4 regions of the Salinicola sp. MH3R3-1 genome follow, and region 1 is predicted to be linked to each of the others. Evidence: predicted binding sites of a transcription regulator. Region 1 holds the regulator's gene; each other region holds the start of a gene.

Region 1 (2,202 bases):
CGAACCCTTTGCCGGTGTCGATCCGATTTCGGTCGGCGATATCAAGCGTATCGTCCGCCAGCTTCGTGATCGCGAAATCGGCGTACTGATCACCGATCATAACGTGCGCGAAACGCTCGATATCTGCGATAACGCCTATATCGTCGGCGATGGCCAGATCATCGCGGAAGGTCGTCCGGACGCCATTCTCGACAATCAGCGCGTGCGTGACGTCTATCTGGGTCACGAATTCCGGCTATGACCGCCTTGCGAACCGGCACCAACTGATGCGAGCCACTGGCATGTTTCTTGCATCGTTTTCCTGCATAAGTCGTTGCACGCTACCCGATCAGTCAGTAACGTAGTCCCCTTCTCGTTGATTGTGACGATCGCCTCACCATGTCCATGAAGCCCTCGCTGCAACTTAGAGTCGGCACGCAGTTGACCATGACGCCTCAGCTCCAGCAGGCGATTCAACTCCTGCAGCTGTCGACGCTCGACCTTTGCCAGGAGATCCAGCAAGCCCTCGAATCCAATCCGATGCTGGAGCTGGAAGAACCCTATTCCGAAGAGCCCTGTTCCGAAGAAGAGTCTCAGGAAGCGCCCGAGGACGACTGGGCAAGCGATATTCCCGACCAACTGGCGCTCGACAGCGACTGGAGCGACACCTACCAGGATGCCAACGCGGGCTCGCTCAGTGGCAACGGCAGTAGCAGCGAAGACGCGCCGGATTTCGACCGCAATGCAATCGCCACCAGCCTGCACGACCATCTGTCATGGCAACTGGCGATGGGGGATTTCGACGGCCGCGAGCGCGAGCTGGGCGAATGCCTGATCGACGCCATCGGTGACGACGGCTATCTCACCGGCTCACTCGACGAGCTCGCCGCCGGCCTCCGAGCCCAGCGCGGCGAAAGCGTCAGCACGGCGGACCTCGAGCATGTTCTGATGCGAGTACAGCAGTTCGATCCCACCGGGGTCGGCGCCCGCGATCTGCGCGAATGCCTGTTGCTTCAGCTCGGCACGCTGGCGAGCGAAACCCCGCTGCTGCCCCAGGCCAAGCGGCTGGTACGTCAGTTTCTGGAGGCACTGGCCGGCAACGACCGACGCCTGCTCATGCGGCGCCTGCGCCTGGAAGAAGACGAACTCGACTGCGTCATCGCCTTGATTCGCACGCTCGAACCTCGCCCGGGGCAGCGCTTCGATACCAGTCGCGACCACTACGTGATTCCCGATCTCGTCGCCACGCCCTCCCCCGAGGGCTGGCGTATCGAACTCAACGCCGAATCACTGCCGCGCCTGCGCATCCAGCCGGACTACGCAGCGCTGATCAAACGCGCCGACAAGAGCGACGACAATATCTTTCTGCGCCAGCACCTTCAGGAGGCCCGCTGGCTGCTCAAGAGCCTCTCCAGCCGCAACGACACCCTGTTGCGCGTCGGCCGCGAGATCATGTCGCGTCAGGTCGATTTCCTCGCCCACGGCGAGGAAGCCATGAAACCGCTGATCCTGGCCGACATCGCCGGCAGCGTCGAACTGCATGAATCGACGATTTCCCGCGTCACCACCCAGAAATACATCCACACGCCTCGCGGCGTCTTCGAATTGAAGTATTTCTTCTCGAGTCAGGTCGGTGGCCAGCGAAGCGATGGCGATAGTTATTCGAGCACCGCGATTCGCGCCCGACTCAAGAAGCTGATCGGCGAGGAGCCACCGCGAAAGCCGCTCTCGGACAGCAAACTGGTCGAATTGCTGGCCCAGTCGGAAATCTGCGTCGCCCGGCGGACCGTGGCCAAATATCGTGAAGCCATGGGCATTCCCTCCTCCAGCGAACGCAAACGTCTGGCTTGAGTCCGAGCGGAAGATCAACCAACGCTCGCCAATCTACGTCAGATCGATCACGATGACTTTGCAGTGCCCTGAAAAGGGTTACAATCCGAAGTGCCATCTGCCGCAACAGGAGCGTGCCATGCAAGTGAACGTTACCGGCCACCATGTCGAGCTGACCGACGCCCTACGGGACTATGTCGGAGAGAAGCTCGTTCGTTTAGAGCGTCACTACGACAACATCACCAATGTTCAGGTCACCCTGAGTGTCGAGAAGGAGCGTCAACAGGCTGCCTGTACCCTGCATGCCGCTGGCGCCGACCTACACGCCGAGGCTAGCGAAACCGACATGTACGCCGCCATCGATTCGCTGGCCGACAAACTCGACCGTCAACT
Region 2 (2,202 bases), on a different contig from region 1:
GTAATAAAGCGCCATCTCGGACAGACCCGCGTACTCGTCACCGGCGAACTGGTTGGTGCCGTCTTTCCAGAAAGACTGGTGAACGTGCATACCGGAACCGTTGTCACCCACCAGCGGCTTGGGCATGAACGTCGCCGTCTTGCCGTAAGCGTGCGCCACGTTGTGGATGACGTACTTCATTTCCTGAACTTCGTCGGCCTTCTTCACCAGCGTGTTGAACTTGACGCCGATCTCGTTCTGACCGGCGTTGGCCACTTCGTGGTGATGCACTTCGACTTCCTGACCGATCGCCTGCAGCGTGTTGCACATGGCGCTACGGATATCGTGGAAGCTGTCGACCGGCGGAACCGGGAAGTAGCCGCCCTTGACGCGCGGACGGTGCGCCAGGTTGCCGCCTTCGACCTGACGGTCGGTGGACCAGGCACCTTCTTCGGATGAGATCTTGTACATGGAGCCCTCGATATCGGACTTCCAGTGCACTTCGTCGAAAATGAAGAATTCCGGCTCCGGGCCGAAGAACGCGGTGTCACCCAGGCCGGTGCTATTCAGATAGGCTTCGGCGCGCTTGGCGATGGAGCGCGGATCGCGCTCGTAGCCCTGCATGGTGGCCGGCTCGATGATGTCGCAACGCAGCACCAGGGTGGAGTCTTCGGTGAACGGGTCGAGAAACGCGGTACCGTCTTCCGGACGCAGAATCATGTCGGACTCGTTGATGCCTTTCCAGCCTTCGATGGAAGAGCCGTCGAACATCTGGCCGTCTTCGAAGAAATCCGAATCGATGGCAGTGGCAGGGATCGTGACGTGCTGCTCCTTGCCCTTGGTATCGGTAAAGCGCAAATCCACCCACTTGACGTCGTGTTCTTCGATAAGGGCGAGGGTTTTCTCAGACATGTTGTCCTCCACTGTGAGCCATGGCTCGATTCGTTGGCGAATGACCAACACCGTTGTTTGGCGTACGTATGTGTGGCGTGCGTATTTTGTAGCATGAAGTCGGCACTCTTGCCCACGCGCACACCATTTTTACATTGTCATGCAGAGAATGTGCCAAAATGAAGCAAAGTGGTGAAACGAAGCCGTAAGCAGATGATAAAAAAGGCGATTCCCTACAGATCGAAGGCTTCATGCGAGACTCACGGCCTTTCTGTTGGCTTTCAGCCTAGATCGGCTGATTGCCTTATGAACCATTTTGGCGCACCCATGGAGTCAAATGCACCACAATGTCTCTTACGGCTTCGCCCGGAAACTTTGCCCAAACGCGATCGGCAACGGATACTGTAGAGAGTGTAGAAAGGCGCCGGAAGCGATGGCGATCAACGACTTCAGTAACGGAATTCCCCATGCCCAGGCTGGATCGTACACAGGACGTCGTACAACGCCTAAGGGGCCACTGGCGCCTCAATTTGAGTGAACCATTATGGGGCCGCAGCGCCATTCTCGCCCTGCGCCGGGTGATGGCTGACGAAGCCGAGGCCCGCCTGCCACATCGATCCGACTGGTGTCTGGGCCCGGACAGCTTCCGGCAACTGCTGGAAAGTCTCACTGAAAGCGCCCAGATCGTCAGTCTGGAAAGCGCGCTGCACTTGCACCACGATCAACTGCCCCGGATTGCGCTGACATTCGACGGCGGCTGGCGCGACACGCTCAAACAGGTTTCGCCGACGCTGGAGCGGCTGGCGCTCCCCGCCAACGTGTTTCTCCCCTGCCCGGTCACCCAGCAGGCCTGGAGCAGCTGGCACGAAGTCATCGGCGAAGCGCTGTGGCGCAAAGATACCGCCGCTAGTGCGCACCGGCTGCTCGCCGACGCGGGCCTGCCGATGCCGCCGCTGGCCAACGGCCACCGCGACGAGCGTTACAGCCAGGCGATCAAGCTCTACATCAATGAACTCGAACGGTCGCAGAAAGGGGCCGCACTGGGCATGATCGCCGAATCACTGGGTAGCGAACCGGCATTTATCGATCAGGCACTCGATGCGTTCAGCATTCGCCGTCTCGAACAGGGCGGACTCTTTCGTTTCGGCAACCTGATGCCGGTGCGATCCACGCCTGGCAGTCCTCAGACGCTCCATCGATTGCGCGACAGTCAGCATCAGTTGGCGGTTCTGTGCCGCCAACCGCTGAACGTGGCGGCCTGCAACAATGAGTTTGCGGACGAGGCGCTGACCAGACTGGCCGTCAACGCCGGCTTCGAGCGTGTCCTGACCC
Region 3 (2,202 bases), on a different contig from region 1:
CGGATGTGCTCCGGAATGCCGGGGCCGTTGTCGATGATCGCCACTTCACACACCAGTCGATGGCGCTCGGCGCCCAGCGTGAACTGGCGGCGAACCCGGGTGCGCAGCAGCAGGCGCGGCTCGAGCGTGTCGAACTCCTCCATCGCCTGAACGGCATTGCGCGCGATATTGAGCACCGCCTGGATCAACTGGGGCTCGTCGCCGATCAGGTCCGGCACGCTGGGGTCGTAGTCGCGCTCGAAGCTCAGCTGATGGTGCTCCGCCTCGAGCAGCGCACGTACGCGCTCCAGTACCTTGTGCACGTTGAGCGGCTCGTGGTGAACCAGGGTGTTGGGGCCCAGCATGCGATCGACCAGATCGCGCAGCCGGTCAGCCTCTTCGACGATGATCCGGGTGAATTCGGTGAGCTGCGGGTCGGGCAGATCCCGCTCCAGCAGCTGCGCCGCACCGCGGATACCGCCCAGCGGATTCTTGACCTCGTGAGCGAGACCGCGCATCAGCACCTTGACCGTTTCCTGGCGCGCCATCAGCGCCTCCTCCCGCGAGATCCGTAACAGCCGGTCGCGCGGCTCGATCTCGAGCAGCAGTTCGCGGCTGGTGATCGGTGTCGCGGTGAAGTCCACCGTGATCACGTCCCCCGCGGCCAGTATCAGCGTGGCTTCGCGCTGAGTGTAGGGGTGAAACTCCTGCATGGCCTTGAGCAGGACCTGGCGAACGCTACCATCCTCGCCGTTGAGGCACTCCAGCCACTGTCCCATCACCCGTGGCCGGCTGGCGGCCAGCAGCGCCTCGGCGGAGGGGTTGAGCCAGCGCACCTGAAGGCTGTCGTCGAGGAGTACGACGGCGGTCGTCAGATGCTCCAACAAACGTTGATACATGCGTCGTTCCATCGTGGTGATCCGGTATGTGCTTATACAGTGCAAGAACCGCGCCACTCCCCGATTTCGCGCTGCTACGCGGGAGGCTCATTTGATGCAGGCGCGTCCCCCACCCGAAGCGATCCGTTCCGAACCGCCCAGGCGCTCATTCACCAAAATGGTGCAATCACCCAGATCCATGCCTGCCGATGGGGATCGATTTCACGGCTGCCATTATTTTTGGCGATTGGGATTGTTCGGGTTGGCCGGCAGATTGACGCTGGCCCGTTGCACGTAGAGCGTTACCGCCGGCGTCGCCAGACGTACCCGCCCTTGCGCGTCGACCAGCTCGGCCTGCAACCGATGCTCGCCACGCTCGAGCTGACTCAGCGCGAACACATTGGTGTGCATGGGTGACTGGCGCACTTCGCCATCGACCCGGAGCTGGACCCGATCGCCACGTTGCAGCGCCGGCTCGATCGCCAGCTGCACCTGGACGTTGCCGGCCTGGCCGGTGGGCAGCGTCTGCTCGTCATGCGGGCTGGAAATCGTGAAGCGCTCATAGTCGACCGCCGAGGCGGATGCCGGCGTCGGCTGGTCTGAGCGCGTGCGGATTTCGGGCGTGTCAGGGTCGACCACCGCAATCGGCTTGAGATCCACGCGATGCCCGGCCCGGGGCTCGTCGCTGTAGACCACGTTACCGTCAGCGTCGACATGACGGTACACCGACGCCGCCTGGGCCGACGAGACAATCATCGGCAAGACAGCCATCGGCGAGACAATCACCGACGAGACAATGCCAGCCGCCAGGCCAACCCAGGTCCTCAAACCCAACATTCGTACCGACATCGCCACCCCTCCGTTATCGTCCGATATCTCCTATCGGCCAGGCACAACATCGGCTGAAAGCGCACGAACGTGACGTGCCACGAAAAAAGCCCCACCAGAGTGGGGCTTCCGTCAGGTCCGCGGGGCTAGACGCTCAAGCCCGTTTAGACACTGTAATAGAGATCGAACTCGACCGGATGCGTCGCCAGGCGCAGGCGCTCGACGTCTTCGCTCTTCAGCGCGATGTAGGCGTCGATCATCTCGTCGGTGAACACGCCGCCTTCGGTCAGGAAGGAGCGATCGGCGTCGAGTGCTTCCAGCGCCTGATCGAGGCTGGTCGCCACGGTCGGCACTTTTTTGCCTTCTTCCGGCGGCAGGTCATACAGATTCTTGTCCATGGCATCGCCAGGATGAATCTTGTTCTTGATGCCGTCGATCCCGGCCATCAGCATCGCCGAGAAGGCCAGGTACGGGTTGGCCGTCGGGTCAGGGAAACGCGTCTCGACACGCTTGCCTT
Region 4 (2,202 bases), on a different contig from region 1:
AGGGACGCGGTGTCGAGAGGACGGTTTAACGCTTAGCGAACCGGCGGGGCGTACTGGATGCCGCCATCGGTCCACAGCGCGTTGATACCGCGCTCGAGTTCCATCGGCGAGTCCATGCCGACGGTACGCTCGAAGACTTCACCATAGTTGCCGACCATCTTGACGATGTTGTAGGCCCAGTCGTTGCTGATGCCCATCTGGTCGCCAAAAGCGCCATCCTTGCCCAGCAGGCGTGCCACGTCGGGGTTCGGCGGGTTGTCGCGCATCTCGTCGACATTGTCGCTGGTCACGCCCAGCTCTTCGGCGTCGAGCATGGCGAACAGCGTCCACTTGACGATGTTGAACCACTGATCGTCGCCCTGACGCACGACCGGGCCCAGCGGCTCCTTGGAGATACGCTCCGGCAGGATCTCGACGCCTTTCGGATCGGCCAGCTGCAGGCGCAACGCCGCCAGCTGCGAGGAGTCGGAAGTCAGCACGTCACACCGGCCGCTGTCGAACCCTTGGGCCGACTGATCGGACGTATCGAACGCGACCTGCTGGAACTGCATGTCGTGAGACTTGAAGTAGTCGGCCAGGTTGAGCTCGGTGGTGGTACCGGACTGCACGCAGACCGAGGCACCGCCCAGTTCAGTGGCACTCTTGACGCCCAGATCCTTGCGGACCAGGAAGCCCTGACCGTCATAGAAGTTGACGCCGGCGAAGTTCAGACCCAGCGAGTTGTCGCGAGTGGCGGTCCAGGTGGTGTTGCGCGACAGCACGTCGACTTCGCCGGACTGCAGCGCGGTGAAACGCTCCTTGGCGGTCAACGGGGAGAACACGACCTTTTCCGGATCGCCCAGCACGGCGGCGGCAACGGCACGGCAGACTTCGACGTCGATCCCGGTCCACTTGCCGTTCTCATCGGGTGACGAGAATCCGGTCAGCCCGGTGCTGACGCCGCAGGTGAACTCGCCGCTGCTTTTGACATCATCCAGCGTGGCTGCCTGAACAGAAGTGACGGCGGCCGCGGCTAGCATGGCGGCTGGCAGTACAATCAGGCTTTTATTCTTGTGGCGCATATGGAATCAACTCCCTCGCGTTATCATTTTGAGTGCATGTCGAGACATGCCCAGATGAAATTAGCAAAGTTCGTTCCACTTTCGCGCTCCAGGCAGTAAAACTCTGTTTCAACGCTACTCTAGCGCTGCGGCTGGTTGACTCCGCGGCTTCTAACCGTCTCCCGACTCATCGGATAAAGAACAATTTGTTGCAAAACAGTGCTTAAAAGAAACAAAAGCACCAAAATGGTGCGCGAGATTGATGCCCGGCGTCACAAAGCCGCCGGACAGCAAGAGAACGGTCTCTTCGACTATTGTTGGAGCGTTAACGTCGATTGGATCGCTAAAGCCGGATCGCTAACGCCGCCGATTCATGATTCCGGCCAGTGACAGCCCCAGCAGACCCACGCTCGCGCCGATCGCATTGGCGAGAATATCGCCCCAGTCGCCGCCGTGGCGTCCCGGCGCCCAGAGCTGCAGGGTTTCGATAGCGATACTGAAAGCGATCGCTACGACCCAGGCGACTCGCCAGCGGCTTCCGCTGAGCCGCAGGCCCACTGCCAGGACGGCGTAAGCGATGAAGTGGTTGAACTTGTCCCACGGCAGGTGCTGCGGCAGGTCGGTGGCCGGGCTCAAGCTGCCCCAGGCAATACCCGCCATCCAGATCAGCGTCGCCAGGGCGTATCCTTTCTGCCACCGGCTCATGTCTGCCACCGGCTCATGCGCATCTTCGTCGGCTCCTGGTTGCTGTCTCGGTTGCCATTCCCATTTCTGCCTGGGTCAGCCCTGGTCGCCGATTTCGGGCGGCAGCCCGCAGCGTCGGCAAAAGTCGGGCGTCAGCGATTCGAGCCAGCGCTCGTGACCCTCGAGACGCTCGGCGCCAGCGAATGCCAACCGGTGGCGATGATCGCCAATGAACCGATAAGTCCTTTCGCGCAGCGGCCGCGGCACCTGGCGTAGCGCGCTGACATGCCGCCACGGTCCCGCCATCCGGGTGGCGAGGCGCCAGGCGGCATCGCTGTTGCGGCTGAGCCCGCCCTCGGCGACGTACCAGATGCTGTCGGTGCTCGGGAAATCGATCTGAAAATGCTCGCCGAGTCGACGGGAGACCGCACTTTTCAGCCCGACGATACGCAGCTGTCTGTCACGGCGCTCGCGAGCC

Evidence for each region. The regulator sigma-54, encoded in region 1, starts transcription at its own class of promoters, with help from an activator protein. The targets are predictions, from matches to a motif close to TGGCACNNNNNTTGCTNT.
Region 2: glnA (glutamate--ammonia ligase) is a predicted target of sigma-54. The motif match lies at 1,030-1,047, and genes of this name have one in related genera.
Region 3: glnL (nitrogen regulation protein NR(II)) is a predicted target of sigma-54. The motif match lies at 917-934, and genes of this name have one in related genera.
Region 4: BTW08_RS02270 (amino acid ABC transporter substrate-binding protein) is a predicted target of sigma-54. The motif match lies at 1,122-1,139, and genes of this name have one in related genera.

Annotation. Positions count from the first base shown of each region.
Region 1 covers NZ_MSDP01000021.1:28,800-31,001, reverse strand. The annotation lists gene lptB (LPS export ABC transporter ATP-binding protein) at 1-241, shown strand, start outside; gene BTW08_RS13770 (RNA polymerase factor sigma-54) at 379-1,830, shown strand; gene raiA (ribosome-associated translation inhibitor RaiA) at 1,949-2,202, shown strand, end outside.
Region 2 covers NZ_MSDP01000001.1:216,016-218,217, reverse strand. The annotation lists gene glnA (glutamate--ammonia ligase) at 1-891, opposite strand, end outside; gene BTW08_RS01005 (polysaccharide deacetylase family protein) at 1,401-2,202, shown strand, end outside.
Region 3 covers NZ_MSDP01000001.1:218,381-220,582, reverse strand. The annotation lists gene glnL (nitrogen regulation protein NR(II)) at 1-878, opposite strand, end outside; gene BTW08_RS01015 (DUF4124 domain-containing protein) at 1,092-1,706, opposite strand; gene glnA (glutamate--ammonia ligase) at 1,850-2,202, opposite strand, start outside.
Region 4 covers NZ_MSDP01000003.1:35,803-38,004, forward strand. The annotation lists gene BTW08_RS02270 (amino acid ABC transporter substrate-binding protein) at 33-1,061, opposite strand; gene BTW08_RS02275 (VanZ family protein) at 1,398-1,745, opposite strand; gene BTW08_RS02280 (DUF393 domain-containing protein) at 1,821-2,202, opposite strand, start outside.